DNA from 2 places in the Roseateles cavernae genome. Region 2 is predicted to be linked to the other one. Evidence: riboswitches for the same ligand, from Rfam matches in the RefSeq annotation. Region 2 holds a riboswitch; the other holds the start of a gene.
What was found. Region 2 has a riboswitch for glycine ahead of gcvT (glycine cleavage system aminomethyltransferase GcvT). Riboswitches for the same ligand answer to the same signal wherever they lie in the genome.

Region 1: another riboswitch for glycine. It lies ahead of ABGI63_RS06940 (D-amino acid dehydrogenase); the one in region 2 lies ahead of gcvT (glycine cleavage system aminomethyltransferase GcvT).

What each region holds. Positions count from the first base shown of each region.
Region 1 is NZ_JBDPLH010000002.1:7,667-15,365, reverse strand. It holds gene ABGI63_RS06950 (alpha/beta hydrolase) at 1-410, opposite strand, end outside; gene ABGI63_RS06945 (PQQ-dependent sugar dehydrogenase) at 422-1,600, opposite strand; glycine riboswitch at 1,700-1,789, shown strand; glycine riboswitch at 1,790-1,899, shown strand; gene ABGI63_RS06940 (D-amino acid dehydrogenase) at 1,982-3,295, shown strand; gene fusA (elongation factor G) at 3,373-5,466, shown strand; gene ABGI63_RS06930 (SRPBCC family protein) at 5,470-6,078, opposite strand; gene ABGI63_RS06925 (hypothetical protein) at 6,190-6,735, shown strand; gene ABGI63_RS06920 (hypothetical protein) at 7,077-7,262, shown strand; gene ABGI63_RS06915 (hypothetical protein) at 7,293-7,556, shown strand; gene ABGI63_RS06910 (HDOD domain-containing protein) at 7,665-7,699, shown strand, end outside.
Region 2 is NZ_JBDPLH010000009.1:51,384-59,082, forward strand. It holds gene gcvP (aminomethyl-transferring glycine dehydrogenase) at 1-2,616, opposite strand, end outside; gene gcvH (glycine cleavage system protein GcvH) at 2,689-3,066, opposite strand; gene gcvT (glycine cleavage system aminomethyltransferase GcvT) at 3,100-4,218, opposite strand; glycine riboswitch at 4,271-4,379, opposite strand; glycine riboswitch at 4,389-4,492, opposite strand; gene ABGI63_RS20240 (hypothetical protein) at 4,718-5,386, shown strand; gene ABGI63_RS20245 (MipA/OmpV family protein) at 5,423-6,280, shown strand; gene ABGI63_RS20250 (response regulator) at 6,326-6,985, shown strand; gene ABGI63_RS20255 (ATP-binding protein) at 6,982-7,699, shown strand, end outside.

The DNA.
Region 1 (7,699 bases), on a different contig from region 2:
GGCGCCACGCTGTCCCAGGCGGCCCGCACATCGGCGCGCAGCTGGGCCTCGCTGTCGATCTGGCCCGTGCTCTTGCCGTAGCCGCGATAGTCCAGCATGAAGAGGTCGTAGCCGGCGCGGCGGTAGAAGTCGACATTGACGAACCAGCTGTCCAGATTGCCGGCATTGCCGTGCAGAAAGAACACCAGGCCGCAGGGCGCCGGCAGGCGCAGATGCAGGGCCGACAGCCGGGCATCGGGCACGGCGATCTGCAGCTCGTGGACATCGTCGCCCAGCGCGAAGCGGTGCGCGGCCGGCAGCGGCTGGGGCATGAAGAGCAGGCGCTCCTGGCGCCAGTACAGCCAGGCCAGCAGCAGGCCATAGACCAGCAGCGCCAGCGCGACGACGAGCAGCAGCCGGCGCATCAGCATCCATCAAGCCCTCAGCGCGCCAGCCGCATCAGCTTGCCGCTGTCGGTCAGCAGCAGCAGCGCGCCGTCCGGCGCCTGGCGCACATCGCGGAAGCGCTCGCCCAGGCTGGCGAACATCGCCTCGCGCGCGGCCACCGTGTTGCCGCTGAGCTGCAACCGCCACAGGGCCTGGCCGGCCAGCGCGCCGGAGAACAGCTGGCCGCGCCACTCGGGGAACATCGCGCCGGTGTAGAAGACCAGGCCGGCCGGCGCCACCGAGGTCGGCACCCAGTAAGTCAGGGGCTCGATAAAGGCCGGCGCATGGACACCGCCGCCAAGCCTGCAGCCCTCGCTGACCGGCGAGCCATAGTTGCAGCCATAGCTCTTGATGGGCCAGCCGTAATTGGCGCCGGCTCGAGCGATATTGATCTCGTCGCCGCCCTGCGGGCCATGCTCGCTGAGCCAGAGCTCGCCGCTGCTCGGATGCAGGGCCGCGCCCTGCGGGTTGCGGTGGCCATAGCTCCAGATGCCGGGCCGCGCACCGGCGCCCAGCGCCGGATTGCCGGCCGGGATGCTGCCGTCGCGCTGGATGCGCACCACCTTGCCCAGGGTCTGTGCCAGGTCTTGCGCGGGGCTGCCGAGCTGGCGTTCGCCCAGCGTGACGAACAGGGTCTTGTCGTTGGAGAACACCAAACGCGAGCCGAAATGGCCGCCCCCGCTGACCTTGGGCGCCTGGCGGAAGATCACCACCACGTCCTGCAAGGCATTGCCGACCAGGCGACCACGCGCCACCGCGGTGCCGCTGCGGCCCGCTTCGGCGCCGCTGCCCGGCTCGGAATAGGACAGATAGACCCAGGACGCGCTCGCGAAGTCCGGGTCGAGCGCGACATCGAGCAGGCCGCCCTGGCCGGCCGAGACGACCGCCGGCACGCCGCTGATCGTGGCCAGCGTGCTGCGGCCATCGGCGCTGAGCAGCAGCAGGCTGCCGGCCTTTTGCGTCACCAGCATGCGGCCATCGGGCAGCAGGGCCAGGCCCCAGGGCGCCGACAAGCCGCTGTGCAGAGTCGTCAGCTGCGGCGCCGCAGCGGGCGGCGGTGTCGCCGGCGGGGTGGGCGCGGCGACCACCTCGCCGCCCCCGCCCCCGCCGCAGGCCACGGCAAAAATGACACTGGCGACAGCAAGACTCAGTTTGGACATGGATTCGAGACGCATCGTGAACTCCCGCACGGGGATGGCCCGCCAGCTTACTGCAGGCGACGGCCGCGGCGCCCGCGCAGGGTTGACGCCCCATCAGGGCCCCGCCTACACTGGGCCCCGGATTCAGGAGAGAGCATGCCCTCGCGCATGCCGCCGAAGGCGCAAGCTCCCATACTCGCTCAGGCCCCGTACTGGATCCGTCACAAGCCGAATGCTGGAGAGCGCGGTCCGCAAGGGACCGCCACCGAAGGAGCAAGGCGCACATCGGGTGATGGGCGCTGAATCTCTCAGGTATCAGGGACAGCGGGAGCGGCGCGCGTCAGGCGCACGCATGCCCGGGTTTCTTCCCTCCATAACCCACGTCCGTCTGGCGCTCAGCTCCTCCTGGAGTTCAGCATGCAAGTCATCGTTCTCGGCGCCGGCGTCACCGGCATCACCACCGCCTGGTATCTGCGCCAGGCCGGCCACGAGGTCACCGTCATCGAGCGCCAGCCGGCTGCCGGCCTGGAGACCAGCTTCGCCAACGGCGGCCAGATCTCGGTCTCGCACGCCGAGCCCTGGGCCAATCCGGGCGCGCCGCTGAAGGTGCTGAAGTGGCTGATGCGCGAGGATGCGCCGCTGCTGTTCCGCCTGCGTGCCGATGCCGCGCAATGGCGCTGGGGCCTGCAGTTCCTGCGTGAATGCACACCGGGCCGTACCGCCCACAATATCCGCAACATCGTCAGCCTGGGCCTGTACAGCCGCGCCAAGCTGCAGGCGCTGCGCGCCGCCACCGGCATCGAGTACGCGCAGCGCACCCAGGGCATCCTGCACTTCTACACCAGCGAGGCCGAGTACGAGGCGGCCCAGGAACCGGCCCGCCTGATGCGCGAGCAGGGCTGCGAGCTGGACATGAAGAGCCCGGACGAGTGCGTGGCCATCGAGCCGGCGCTGGCGCAGTGCCGCTCAAAGATCGTCGGCGGCAGCATGACCCCCAGCGACGAGTCGGGCGACGCGCACCTGTTCACGCAGGAACTGGCGCGGCTGTGCGCGGCGGCCGGCGTGCAGTTCCGCTACGAGACCCGCATCCTGGGCTTCGAGCGCAGCGGCGACCGCATCGATCAGCTCATCGTGGCCGATGCGCGCGGCGAGGTGCAGCGCCTGCAGGCCGACGCCCATGTGCTGTGCCTGGGCTCGTTCAGCCGCGGCCTGGCACGCGAGCTGGGTGTCGATCTGAACATCTATCCGGCCAAGGGCTATTCGGTCACCTTGCCGGTCACCGCGCCCGAGCACAGCTACCAGGTCTCGCTGACCGACGACGAGTACAAGCTGGTGTTCTCGCGCCTGGGCGACCGGCTGCGCATCGCCGGCACGGCCGAGCTCAACGGCTACGACACGAGCCTGAACCTGGCCCGCTGCGAGGCCATCGTGCGACGCACCCGCGAGCTGTTCCCGCAGATGAGCGACGGCTCGGGCGCGCAGTACTGGACCGGCCTGCGCCCCGCCACCCCGTCCAATCTGCCCTATATCGGCCGCAGCAGGATCGGCAACCTCTTTCTCAATACCGGCCATGGCACGCTAGGCTGGACCCACAGCTGCGGCTCGGGCGCGGCCATCGCCGACATCGTCGGCGGCCGCGTGCCGGAGCTGGATTACGCCTTCACGGCGGCCAGCCGCGCGGCGGCGCGCCCAGGGAACAGGCCTCTTGTGCCGCAGCCGCGCTTGCCCTAGGCTGTGCCCAAGCCGGGGCTCAAGACCCGGCACTGCTTCAGCCGTCATCCCTGTGCAATGACCGAAGGAGTGCGCCCATGCCCGCCAGCCACAGCAAGGCCCCAGAGACTGCAGCCCCGGGCAGTCTGGGCCTCTCCGCGCAGATCGCCCAGATCCGCGCCCTGGCCCTGGTGGGGCCGGCCGGCGCCGGCAAGACCAGCCTGATCGAGGCCTTGCTGCATCAGGCCGGCGCGATCGCTGCGGCCGGCTCGGTGGAGCGCGGCAACACGGTCAGCGACTTCGATCCGCTGGAAAAGCGCGCCCAGCATTCGCTGCATGCCTCGGTCGTGCACATGAACCATGGCGGCCTGCGCATCCATGCGATCGACACGCCCGGCGCGCCGGACTTCATCGGCCAGTCGCTGCCGGCGCTGGAGGCGGCCGACACGGCCATCGTCGTGATCAATGCGCTCAACGGCATCGAGCTGATGGCCTCGCGCATGATGGAGACCGCCGCGCAGCGCGGGCTGTGCCGCCTGATCGTGATCAACCGCATCGACGCGCCCGGCGTGCAGCTGCCGGCGCTGCTGGAGCAGCTGCGTGCGAGCTTCGGCCGCGAATGCCTGCCGCTGAACCTGCCGGCCGATGGCGGCACGCGGGTGCAGGACTGCTTCTACAGCAGCAGCGGGGCCAGCGATTTCTCGTCGGTGGCCGAGGCCCATCGCGCCTTGGTGGAGCAGGTCGTCGAGGTGGACGCGGCTTTCGTCGATCGCTATCTGAACGAGGGCGATGTCGACGCCAGCGAGCTGCATGCACCGCTGGAGCAGGCGCTGCGCGAAGGCCATCTGATCCCGGTCTGCTTTACCTCGGCGCGCACCGGTGCCGGCGTGGCCGAGCTGCTGGACGTGATAGCGCGCCTGCTGCCCAATCCGAGCGAAGGCAATCCGCCGCTGTTCCTGCGCGGCGAGGGGCCGGACGCGCTGCCGCTGCAGGCCCTGCCAGAGCCCGGCGCCCATGTGCTGGCCCATGTGTTCAAGATCAATGCCGACCCCTATCTGGGCAAGATGGGGGTGTTGCGGGTGCACCAGGGCAGCTTGACGAAGAACAGCCAGCTCTTCGTGGGCCATGCGCGCAAGCCCTTTCGTGTCGGCCACCTGTTCCTGCTGCAGGGCAAGGAGCATGTCGAGATCGAGCAGGCCCTGCCGGGCGATATCTGCGCGATCGCCAAGGTCGAGGAGCTGCATTACGACGCGGTGCTGCATGACGCGCCCGAGGACGAGCACATCCACCTGGCGCCACTCGAGTTCCCGGTACCGGTGCATGGCCTGGCGATCAGCCCGGCGCGCCATGGCGACGAGCAGCGGCTGTGGGAGATCCTGAACCGCCTGATCGACGAAGACCCCTGCCTGAAGGTCGAGCATGCCAGCGTGACCAACGAGACCCTGGTCTATGGCCTGGGCGAGCTGCATCTGCGCATGCTGCTGGAGCGGCTGCGCGAGACCTACAAGTTCGAGGTGCAGACCCAGCCGCCGCGCATCGCCTACCGCGAGACCGTCTCGAGTCCGGCCGAGGGCCACTACCGGCACAAGAAGCAGAGCGGCGGGGCCGGTCAGTTCGGCGAGGTCTATCTGCGCATCGAGCCGCTGGCGCGCGGTGCCGGCTTCGAGTTCGTCGACGCGGTCAAGGGCGGCACGATACCGGGCCAGTTCATGCCGGCGGTCGAGAAGGGTGTGCGTTCGGCACTGGACAGCGGCGTCGTCGCCGGCTATCCGCTGGTCGATCTGCGGGTCACGGTGTTCGACGGCAAGCACCATTCGGTCGACAGCAAGGAGATCGCCTTCGTCACCGCCGGCCGCAAGGCCTTGATCGCCGCCGTGCGCGAGGCGCGACCGCTGGTGCTGGAGCCCATCGTCCATGTCGAGATCAGCACGCCCGAGGCGGCCATGGGCGATATCACCGGCGACCTGGCGGCGCGGCGTGGCCAGGTCAATGGCACGCGCTCGGCCGTGCCCGGCGTGATCACGGTGCAGGGCCTGGCGCCGCTGGCCGAGCTGGCCAGCTACCAGACCCGGCTCAATGCGATGACCAGCGGCCAGGGCCGCTACACCTTGGCGCTGTCGCACTACGAGGCGGTGCCACCCAACACCCAAACGGCACTGATCTCGTCCTACAAGGTCAAGGACGAGGAGTAGCCCTCACTTGCTCGCTGCGGAGGCCGCTGCAGCAGCCTTCTGCTGGGCGCGCCACTGCGCCAGCTGGGCCAGCCACTCGGTCCAGTCCTGCGGGCCGCTGTCATAGCGCTTCTTCAGATTGGCGAGCACGTTGCCCCAGGCCCGATCGAAGTAGGCATAGGCCTTGTCCCACTCGCCGCCCTCGCCCCAGCCGGTGTGGTGCAGGCGCACCCGGGTCTCGGTCTCGCTGATGGGCTCGAAACGCAGGATCACGAATGTGCGCTGGGCCCGCGCCTCGGGCAGATGCGGCGGTGCATTCCAGTCGAAGCTGAGCATCTTCTTGGGTTGCAGCGCCAGGAAGCGCATCTCGTCGGCGCCCTTCATGCCCGGCGCGGCGCCGGGATCGATATAGATCTGGAAGGCACCGCCGACCCGCGGTTCTATCCTGGCATCGGGCGCAAAGAAGGCGACGATGCCTTCGCGGGTGGTCCAGCTCTGCCAGGCCTGGTCCAGGCTGGCCTTGATGATCACTTCTTTATCAAGACTGCGCTCGGCGGCCACCACCGGCAAGGCCGCGACGCACAGGACCCACAAAGCGCCCGCGCGCAGCAGAGAAGCCATGAAAAAAGTCATCTCGCTCTCCTCGGCCAGCCCCGGACCGGCGGCCCAGGATGAAGGGAGCTTTATCATACGCAGATGTCATCCGCTCCCCGGGACACCGCACAAGTCCGTTTGGACAATGCGATGCGCCTGTTTGAAGAATTCGTCGCCGCCACCGTCAAACACCCCGATGCCGCCACCTTGCGTGGGCTGGAGCGGCGTTTCGCGGAGCGCTTGCAGATCCAACCGAGCTACTGGAGCCAGATCAAGGGCCGCTCCCGCCAGATCGGCGAGCGGCTGGCGCGCCAGTTCGAGCAGCTGTTCCACAAGCCGCCGGGCTGGATGGATCACGACCACCCGGCCACACCGGCCGCCAGCCCGGTGCAGGAGGCCACGCCCAGCGTGCCGCAGGACGATGATGAACGCTTCATCGTCGGCCTGGTGCTGACCTATTACCGCCGCCACCCGCAGCGCGCCCGCACCCGTTTGCTGGACCTGCTGGGCGAGGTGCTGACGCCGCCGCCCACCGAGGCGGCGGCGGTCAAGCCGGCCGCCGCAGGCGGCACAGCCACCACGCGCAGCCCGGCCGGCAGCGCCCGGCCGGCGGCACTGGCGCAGATGGCCGACGATGTCGATGCCTGGCGCAAGCTGCAGCAAGGCATCGCGCCCTTGAAGCCGAAGAAGCGCTGATCCCTAACTTCTTGATCAATCACGATAAAAAGCACTTGCGCAAGATAATCAATCGTTTATCATTTGCGCAAGTTGTGGCCTGGTTCACCACAGCGACACCTTAACGCCAACACTTCAACCCGCAGGCCTCGCCGGCTTGCGATGCTGCCGCCCACCGTCCCTGGGGTCCGAACCTGGCCCCGGATCGGCGTCAGCCGTTCCCGCTCCAAGAGCCCGTCCTGCCGGCTCTGTATGTCTGGTCCCGGTTTCTCTGGTCCCGCTACGTTTCACGCTGCCCGCGCCGCAGTGGCGCCGCCGCATTGTTTATCCCGCCGCGAACCCGGTTCGCAAGGAGTGTTTTGATGACTCAGTTCACATCCCCCCGGCCGCAGATCCTGAATCTGCGCAAGCCGCGCAACCCCCTGGTCGCGCCCAGTCTGATGCGTCAGGCCGGTCGCCATGGCAGCGCGCCGAAGGCGCAGCGCCAACAAGCCAATCTCGAGTTGCGCCAGCAGATCTGGCGCAGCGACAGCGATCGCAGCCCCTGAGACGGGCAGCGACAACGATGGAGAAGAATCATGATGAGACAGCAACAAGTTCACGCGCTGCGCCGCTGGCCCGAGGCCGCGGTGAGCCAGCAAGGCTGGCGGCATAGCCTGGCCGGCGGCCTGCGCAGTGCCAGCGCTCGCCTGGCCCGTCTGGCCGAGCGTCTGAGCGGCGTCCATGGCCGCAGGCGCCGTGCGCCGGAGCTGGAGTTCTACGCCGAGGCCGGCGCGCCCGAGGGGGCGCTCTATGTGGACGGCCGCCTGGTCGGCACGCTGCACGGAGTGACACGGCTGTGATGCCAGCACTGCTGGGTCTGGTGGCGCTGGCGGTATGGGTCAAGATGGACGCAGGGATGCCGATATACGATTACCGCCACCCCTGCACCAGCAACCCGACCCGCACCCATGCCCGCGTCCACCAGCCCCATTCCGCTGCGCAA
Region 2 (7,699 bases):
GCAGAAGCGGTCCAGCTCGGCCTTGGACTCGCTCTCGGTCGGCTCCACCATCAAGGTGCCGGCAACCGGGAAGGACAGCGTCGGCGCATGGAAGCCGTAGTCGATCAGGCGCTTGGCCACGTCCTCAGCGGACACGCCCGAGGTCTCCTTCAGCGGACGCAGGTCCAGGATGCACTCATGGGCGACGCCGCCGCCCTTGACGCTGGCGATATTGCCGCTGAAGTGGATGTCGTAGGCATCGGCCAGGCGGGCGGCCACATAGTTGGCCGACAGGATGGCGGTCTCGGTCGCGGCAGTCAGGCCGTCGGCGCCCATCATGCGCACATACATCCACGAGATCGGCAGCACGGCCGCATTGCCCAGCGGGGCTGCGGAGACGGCGCCGATATTGCTCTCGGCACCCAGTCCGGCCGAGCGGTGTGCCGGCAGGAAGGGCACCAGGTCCTCGACCACGCAGACCGGGCCGACGCCCGGGCCGCCACCGCCGTGCGGGATGCAGAAGGTCTTGTGCAGGTTCAGGTGCGAGACATCGCCGCCGAACTCGCCCGGTGCGGCCACGCCGACCAGCGCGTTCATGTTCGCGCCGTCCACATAGACGCGGCCGCCATGGCTCTTGACCAGGGCGCAGATCTCCTTGACATGGGTGTCGAACACGCCATAGGTCGAGGGGTAGGTGATCATGATGGCGGCCAGATTGGCGCTGTGCTGCTCGCACTTGGCCTTCAGGTCGGCCAGATCGATATTGCCCTCGGCGTCGCACTTGGTCACGACCACGCTCATGCCCACCATCTGGGCCGAGGCCGGGTTGGTGCCATGGGCCGACTCGGGAATCAGGCAGATCTTGCGATGGCCTTCGTTGCGGGATTCATGCCAGGCCTTGATGGCCAGCAGGCCGGCGTACTCGCCCTGCGAGCCGGCATTGGGCTGCAGGCTGATGCCGGCATAACCGGTGGCCTGGCACAGCCAGGCGGTCAGCTGCTCGTTGAGCAGCGCATAGCCGGCCAGCTGATCCTGCGGCGCGAAGGGGTGCACACCCGCGAACTCCGGCCAGGTGATCGGGATCATCTCGCTGGTGGCGTTGAGCTTCATCGTGCAGGAGCCCAGCGGGATCATGCTGCGGTCCAGCGCCAGGTCCTTGTCGGCCAGTGCGCGCAAGTAGCGCAGCATCTCGGTTTCCGAGTGGTGGGTGTTGAAGACCGGGTGAGTCAGGTAGGCGCTGGCACGCACCAGCTCGGCCGGGATCAGCGCAGCGATACCGGCGGTATCGAAGTCGGTGGCCCCCGCGCCGAACACCGCCAGGATGGCGGCCAGATCGGCCCGCGTGCTGGTCTCATCCAGCGAGATCGACAGGCTGGTGGCCGAGGCGCGGCGGAAGTTCATGCCGGCGGCGACGGCGCCGGCCAGCAGCGCGGCCGTCTTGTCCCCGCTCAGGACCTGCAGCGTGTCGAAGGCGCCGGCATTGGCGATCTCATAGCCCAGACCCTTCAGGCCCTTGGCCAGCAGTGCCGTGTAGCTGGCGACGCGCTGTGCGATGCGCTTCAGGCCATCCGGGCCGTGATAGACCGCATACATGCTGGCGACCACGGCCGGCAGCACCTGGGCCGTGCAGATGTTCGAAGTGGCCTTCTCGCGGCGGATGTGCTGCTCGCGGGTCTGCAGCGCCAGGCGATAGGCCTTGTTGCCATGCGCGTCGATGCTGACGCCCACCAGGCGGCCCGGCAGGCTGCGCTTGAATTCGTCCTTGCAGGCCATATAGGCGGCATGCGGGCCACCGGCGCCCATGGGCATGCCCAGGCGCTGGGTCGTGCCGATCGCGATGTCGGCGCCTTGCTCGCCGGGGGCCTTCAGCAGTGTCAGGGCCAGCAGGTCGGCTGCGGCGATCAGCAGCGCGCCCTGGGCATGCAGTGCGTCGGCGGCGGCCTGCAGGCCGCGGATCTCGCCGTTGACGCCCGGGTATTGCAGCAGCGCGGCAAAGCAGGGGCTCTTGCCGGCCTCGGCGGCCGGGCCGACCTGCACCGTGATGCCCAGCGGCGCGGCGCGGGTCTGGATCACTTCCAGGCTTTGCGGCAGCACGTCGTCGGCGACGAAGAAGACCTGGCTCTTGCTCTTGCCCACGCGGGCGGCCAGTGTCATCGCCTCGGCGGCGGCGGTGGCCTCATCGAGCATCGAGGCATTGGCGATGGCCATGCCGGTCAGGTCGGTGACCATGGTCTGGAAGTTGACCAGGGCCTCCATGCGGCCCTGCGAGATCTCGGCCTGGTAAGGCGTGTAGGCGGTGTACCAGGCGGGGTTCTCGAGGATGTTGCGCAGGATGACGCCCGGGGTCAGCGTGCCGTAATAGCCCTGGCCGATATAGCTCTTTAGCACCCGGTTCCTGGCGGCGACCGCCTTCAGCTCGGCCAGGGCCTGGGCCTCGCTGGCGGCGGCGGGCAGGTCCATGCCCACGGCGCGCTTGATGCTGGCGGGCACGATGGCCTCGATCAGCGCGCGGCGCGAGGCCGCGCCGATCACCGACAGCATGCCGGCCTCGTCGGCCGCATCGGGGCCGATATGGCGGGCGTGGAATTCGGCGGCGTTCTCGAGCTCGCCCAGGGGCTTCAGAGCAGACATCAACATGGCAACAATCCTTGCGGGGTACAACAACGGGCACCGGAGTGCCCGTTTTTCATCGGTTCAGGTCAGCAGCGATCAGCTGTTCTTGACCAGCTCGTCATAGGCCGTGCTGTCCATCAGCGCGTCCAGCTCGGCCGGCTTGCTGAGCTTGACCTTGAAGAACCAGCCGGCCTTCAGCGGGTCGCTATTGGCCAGCGAGGGGTCGTCGCGCAGCGCTTCGTTGACCTCGGTGATCTCACCCGACACCGGCATATAGACATCGGCCGCGGCCTTGACCGACTCGACCACACCGGCCACATCCTTCTCGGCAAAGCTCGCGCCGACGGCGGGCAGGTCGACAAAGACCACATCGCCCAGCGCGTCCTGCGCATGGACCGTGATGCCCACGATGACCGTGCCGTCGGCTTCGATCTGGACCCACTCGTGGTCGGCGGTGTACTTGATAGTGCTCATGGGGTGCTCCGTGAAGTAGGGTGGTGCGACTGATCAGCCGCGGTAGTAACCGTTGGGGGTGAAAGGGGTGGGGCTGACGGTCATCGGCGTGCGCTTGTCGCGCACGATGGCCCAGACCTGGGTGCCCTGGGCCGCATGACTGCTGTTCAGATAGGCCAGGGCCACCGGCTTGTTGACCGTCGGGCCCAGGGTGCCGCTGGTGACGACGCCGATCTCGACGCCGGCCTCATCCACCAGCTTTGCGCCTTCGCGCACCGGCATGCGCTCGCTGCCGACCAGGCCGACGCGCTTGCGCGCGGCGCCGCCGGCCAGCTGCGCGTCGACCACGGCCGCGCCCGGATAGCCGCCGGCGCGCGCACCGCCGGCGCGGCGCACCTTCTGGATCGCCCAGGTCAGCGAGGCCTCCACCGGCGTCGTGCCAGTGTCGATGTCATGGCCATACAGGCACAGGCCGGCTTCCAGGCGCAGCGAGTCGCGCGCGCCCAGGCCGATGGGCTTGACCTCGGGCTGGGCCAGCAGTTTGCGCGCCAGGGCCTCGGCCTGCGCACCGGCCACCGAGATCTCGAAGCCGTCCTCGCCGGTGTAGCCGGAGCGGGTCAGGAAGGTCGGGATGCCGTCCAGCTCGAAGAAGCCGCCGGTCATGAAGGTCAGCTTGGCGACCTCGGGGTTCAGGCGCGCGAGCGCGGTCACGGCCTGCGGGCCCTGCAGCGCGAGCAGCGCCTGCTCGGGCATGGGAATCACCTCGCACTTGGTGCCGATGGTGGCTTGCAGATGGGCGATGTCCTGCACTTTGCAGCCGGCATTGACGACGACGAACAGGTCGTCGGGGCGGCGGCAGATCATCAGGTCGTCGAGGATGCCGCCCTGCTCGTTGGTGAAGAGGGCGTAGCGCTGCTTGAACACGCCCAGGTCGATCACATCGACCGGCACGATGGTTTCAAGCGCGGCAGCGGCGCCGGCGCCGACCAGGCGCAGCTGGCCCATGTGCGAGACATCGAACAGGCCGGCCGCGGCGCGGGTGTGCTTGTGCTCGGCCATCACGCCCGACGGGTACTGCACCGGCATGTCATAGCCGCCGAAGGGCACCATCTTGGCGCCGAGTTCGAGATGCAGGGCGTGCAGGGGGGTCTTGAGGAGAGCGTCGGCGGACATGGGAAAACTCCGAGGGCATTCAAACAGCCCACGCCCATCGGGGGCGCGGGGGGATGCCCTCGCTGTCCGGCTTACCTGAGAGATTGACCGCTGACGGTTCGCCAACAGCTTGCCCCTTCGGTGGACGGACTCGGGGCCCGCCTCTCTCCAGTGAGGAACGCCCGGTTCTGGGCGTTTTGTCAGTCCTTTTGCCTGAGCGTTCGCAGCTTGGGATCACCATCGCCACTGCGCCTTCGGCGGCTTCCGCTAGGAAGCTCTCTCCTGACCGGCGGCATTGTAGCCATGGTTTGAGCTCGCCGAGCTCGCGGCTTGGGATTCAGCAAGTCTTCATGCAGGGTGCATGAAATCTTCAGCGTCGCTGCCGACACTGCGATCACCCGGGAGATACCCGGGGACGCCGTCGATCGGCGGGTTCACAAGCAAGAAGGGAAGGCTTGAGCATGAAGTACCGCTATCCACACCGCGCCGCGCCGGGCGACGCCTGCGCCGGGGTCCTGCCTTGAGCGGCCACGGCCTGCTGGCGATGCTAGGCCTGGTGCTGGCCCTGGCCGACGGCCGACCGGCCTGCGCCGCCAGCAATGCCCAGCTGCCGGCGCGCACCGTGTTCGAGATGGCGGCCGCGCTCGACCGGCTGGCACCCGAAGAGCGCGATGCGATCCGGCTGCAACACCGTCTGCGGGCGCTCACGCCGGGCGAGGACCTGCGGCTCTGGTATGTCGAGCAAGGTCGGCGTGTCGACGTCCCCTTGCTGGCCGATGGCCGCTTCGAGCGCCCGGCGGCGCTGGCCAGGGCCGACGTCGCCGCCACCATGCATGCCAACAGGCCGCTGGATGATCTCGATCTGAACATCGATCTGCTGGTGCAGTTGCCCGACGGCCGGGAATTCCGTTACGCCGACCTGACGCGTGCTGCGGCGCAGATGAACGGCTTTGCCAAGCGCCAGGCCGGCTTCGCCGGCGTCTTCGCCCCCAAGGTTCACAGCCTGCAGTTCCGTTGCGAGCAACGGCCCGATTGCGCACTCACCGTGCATCTGCCGGCCGGTGCCCGGACTTATCTGCCCGACGCCAAGGACCGCATCGTCTTGCGGCTCAGTGCCGCCTTGAAGGATGCCAACCCGCGCATCACCACCGTACAGCCCTTCGCCGAGATCGTCGGCGCTATGGATTGATTGCTCCCACCACTTTCCCTACTCGACCCACCACTCATGAACAAGCCATCCAAACTCATTGCCGGCCGTCAAACCGCTGCGGCCGCCGCCCTGCTGCTGAGCCTGGGCCTGGTGCCAGCACTGTCCCATGCCCAGGCCGGCGCCGAGCCTGCCGGGGGCAACACCCTGATGCTGGGCATCGGGGTGGGCTTCGATGCCAAGTACGCCGGTGCCAAGAAGATCGAGGGCGGCGTGCTGCCCGGGATCGACTACCAGATGAGCAATGGCTTCTTCGCCAGCACCATGCGCGGCATAGGCTGGGCCGGCGAAACCGGCCCGCTGGGCTATAGCGCCTCGCTGGGGCTGCGCGGCGGCCGCAACGACAAGGACAAGAAGGGCATCTCCGGCGGCGCTAAGGAGCTCAAGGGCATGGGCGAGATCAAGACCATAGGCACGCTCAATCTGGGCCTGAGCTACAGCCTGATGGACACCGTGCAGCTGAGCGCCGGCGTGGAGCTGCCGCTCAGCAAGGGCAAGGACAAGGACATCGCCCAACTGAAGGACGCTCGCCACGGCACCGTCTTCCGGCTCGGCGCCGAGGCTGGCGTCTGGTCCGACGAGCGCAACGAACTGTCCATCGGGCTCAGCGCCAGCGCCGGTGACAAGAAGTACACGCAGGCCTTTTTTGGCGTCAGCCCGGCCCAGGCGGCGGCGAGCAAGTACGGCATCTACACGCCCAAGTCCGGCTTCCATTCGCTGGATGCCAGCGTCAGCTGGAAGTACAAGATAGACAAAAAATGGGGCGTGATGAGCTCGCTGGGCGCGACCCGCCTGCTCGGCGACGCGGCCAAGAGCCCGCTGGTGCAGCGCAAGGCCAGCCCGACCGGCATGGTGATGCTGACCTATCTGTACTGAGGGCCACCCTAAGCCCGGCCTAAGCCGGGCGTGGACAATACCGGCATGCGTTTATTGCTGGTGGAAGACGATCAGATGATTGGCGAGCAGCTGCTGGACCTGCTGCGCGCCGAGGGCTATGCGGTCGACTGGGTGCGCGATGGCGAGCAGGCCGACACGGCGCTGCAGGCCCAGGACTACGACCTGCTGCTGCTCGACCTGGGCCTGCCCCGGCGCGACGGCATGAGCGTGCTGCGCGCCTTGCGCGCGCGCAAGCAGCGCCTGCCGGTGCTGATCGCCACCGCCCGCGACGCGCTGGCGCAGCGGGTCGAGGGGCTGGACGCCGGCGCCGACGACTATGTGCTCAAGCCCTTCGAGCTCGACGAGCTGCTGGCCCGCATCCGCGCACTGCTGCGCCGCGCCAGCGGCCGCGCCGAGCCGGTCTACGAGCATCTGGGCGTCAGCCTGAATCCTGCCACCCATGAGGCCACGGTCGGCGGCCAGCCGGTCACGCTGTCGGCGCGCGAATGGGCGGTGCTGGAACCGCTGCTGGCGCGGCCGGGCCTGGTGCTGTCGCGCCAGCAGCTGGAGGAGAAGCTCTACAGCTGGAAGGACGAGGTCACGAGCAATGCGGTCGAGGTCTATATCCACGGCCTACGCAAGAAGCTCGGGCCCGGCCTGATCCAGAATGTGCGCGGCCTGGGCTATATGGTGCCCAAGCAATGAGTACGGCAAGACCTGCCCCCTCGCTGCGGCGCCGGCTGATGCTGTTCCTGCTGGGTGCCGTCAGTCTGGCGGCGCTGCTGCAGGCCTGGAGCGCCTACCGCACGGCCTTGCAGGAGGCCGACGCGATCTTTGACTACCAGATGCAGCAGATGGCGCTGTCCATCGGCGGCGCCGCGCCGCCGCGCCATCTGCCCGAGGAGCTGGAGCTGATCATCCAGGCCTGGACCGACGACGGCCTGCAGCTGTTCGCACCGGCGCCGCGGGCGCGGCTGCCGCAGCGCGCGGTGCTGGGCTTCACCACTGTCGAGTCGGAGGGCAAGCAGTACCGCGTGCTGTCGATGCAGACCGGCGGCCGGGTGGTGCAGGTGGCCCAGGAGCTGGCGGTGCGCCAGCGCCTGGCCGGGCGGCTGGCCTGGCGCACGATCACGCCCATCGCCATCGTGCTGCCGCTGCTGATGGCGGTGGTGGGCTGGGTGGTGAGCCGCTCGCTGGCGCCGGTCGAGCGGGTGCGCAAGCAGCTGGCGGCGCGGGCGGCCGAGGATTTGTCGCCGGTGGGCGAGGGCGGCCTGCCGGCCGAGATCCAGCCCATGGTGCAGGAGCTGAACTCGCTGCTGGCGCGCATGCGCCAGGCCTTCGACGCGCAGCAGCATTTCGTCGCCGACGCCGCCCATGAGCTGCGCTCGCCGCTGACCGCGCTGAAGCTGCAGCTGCAGG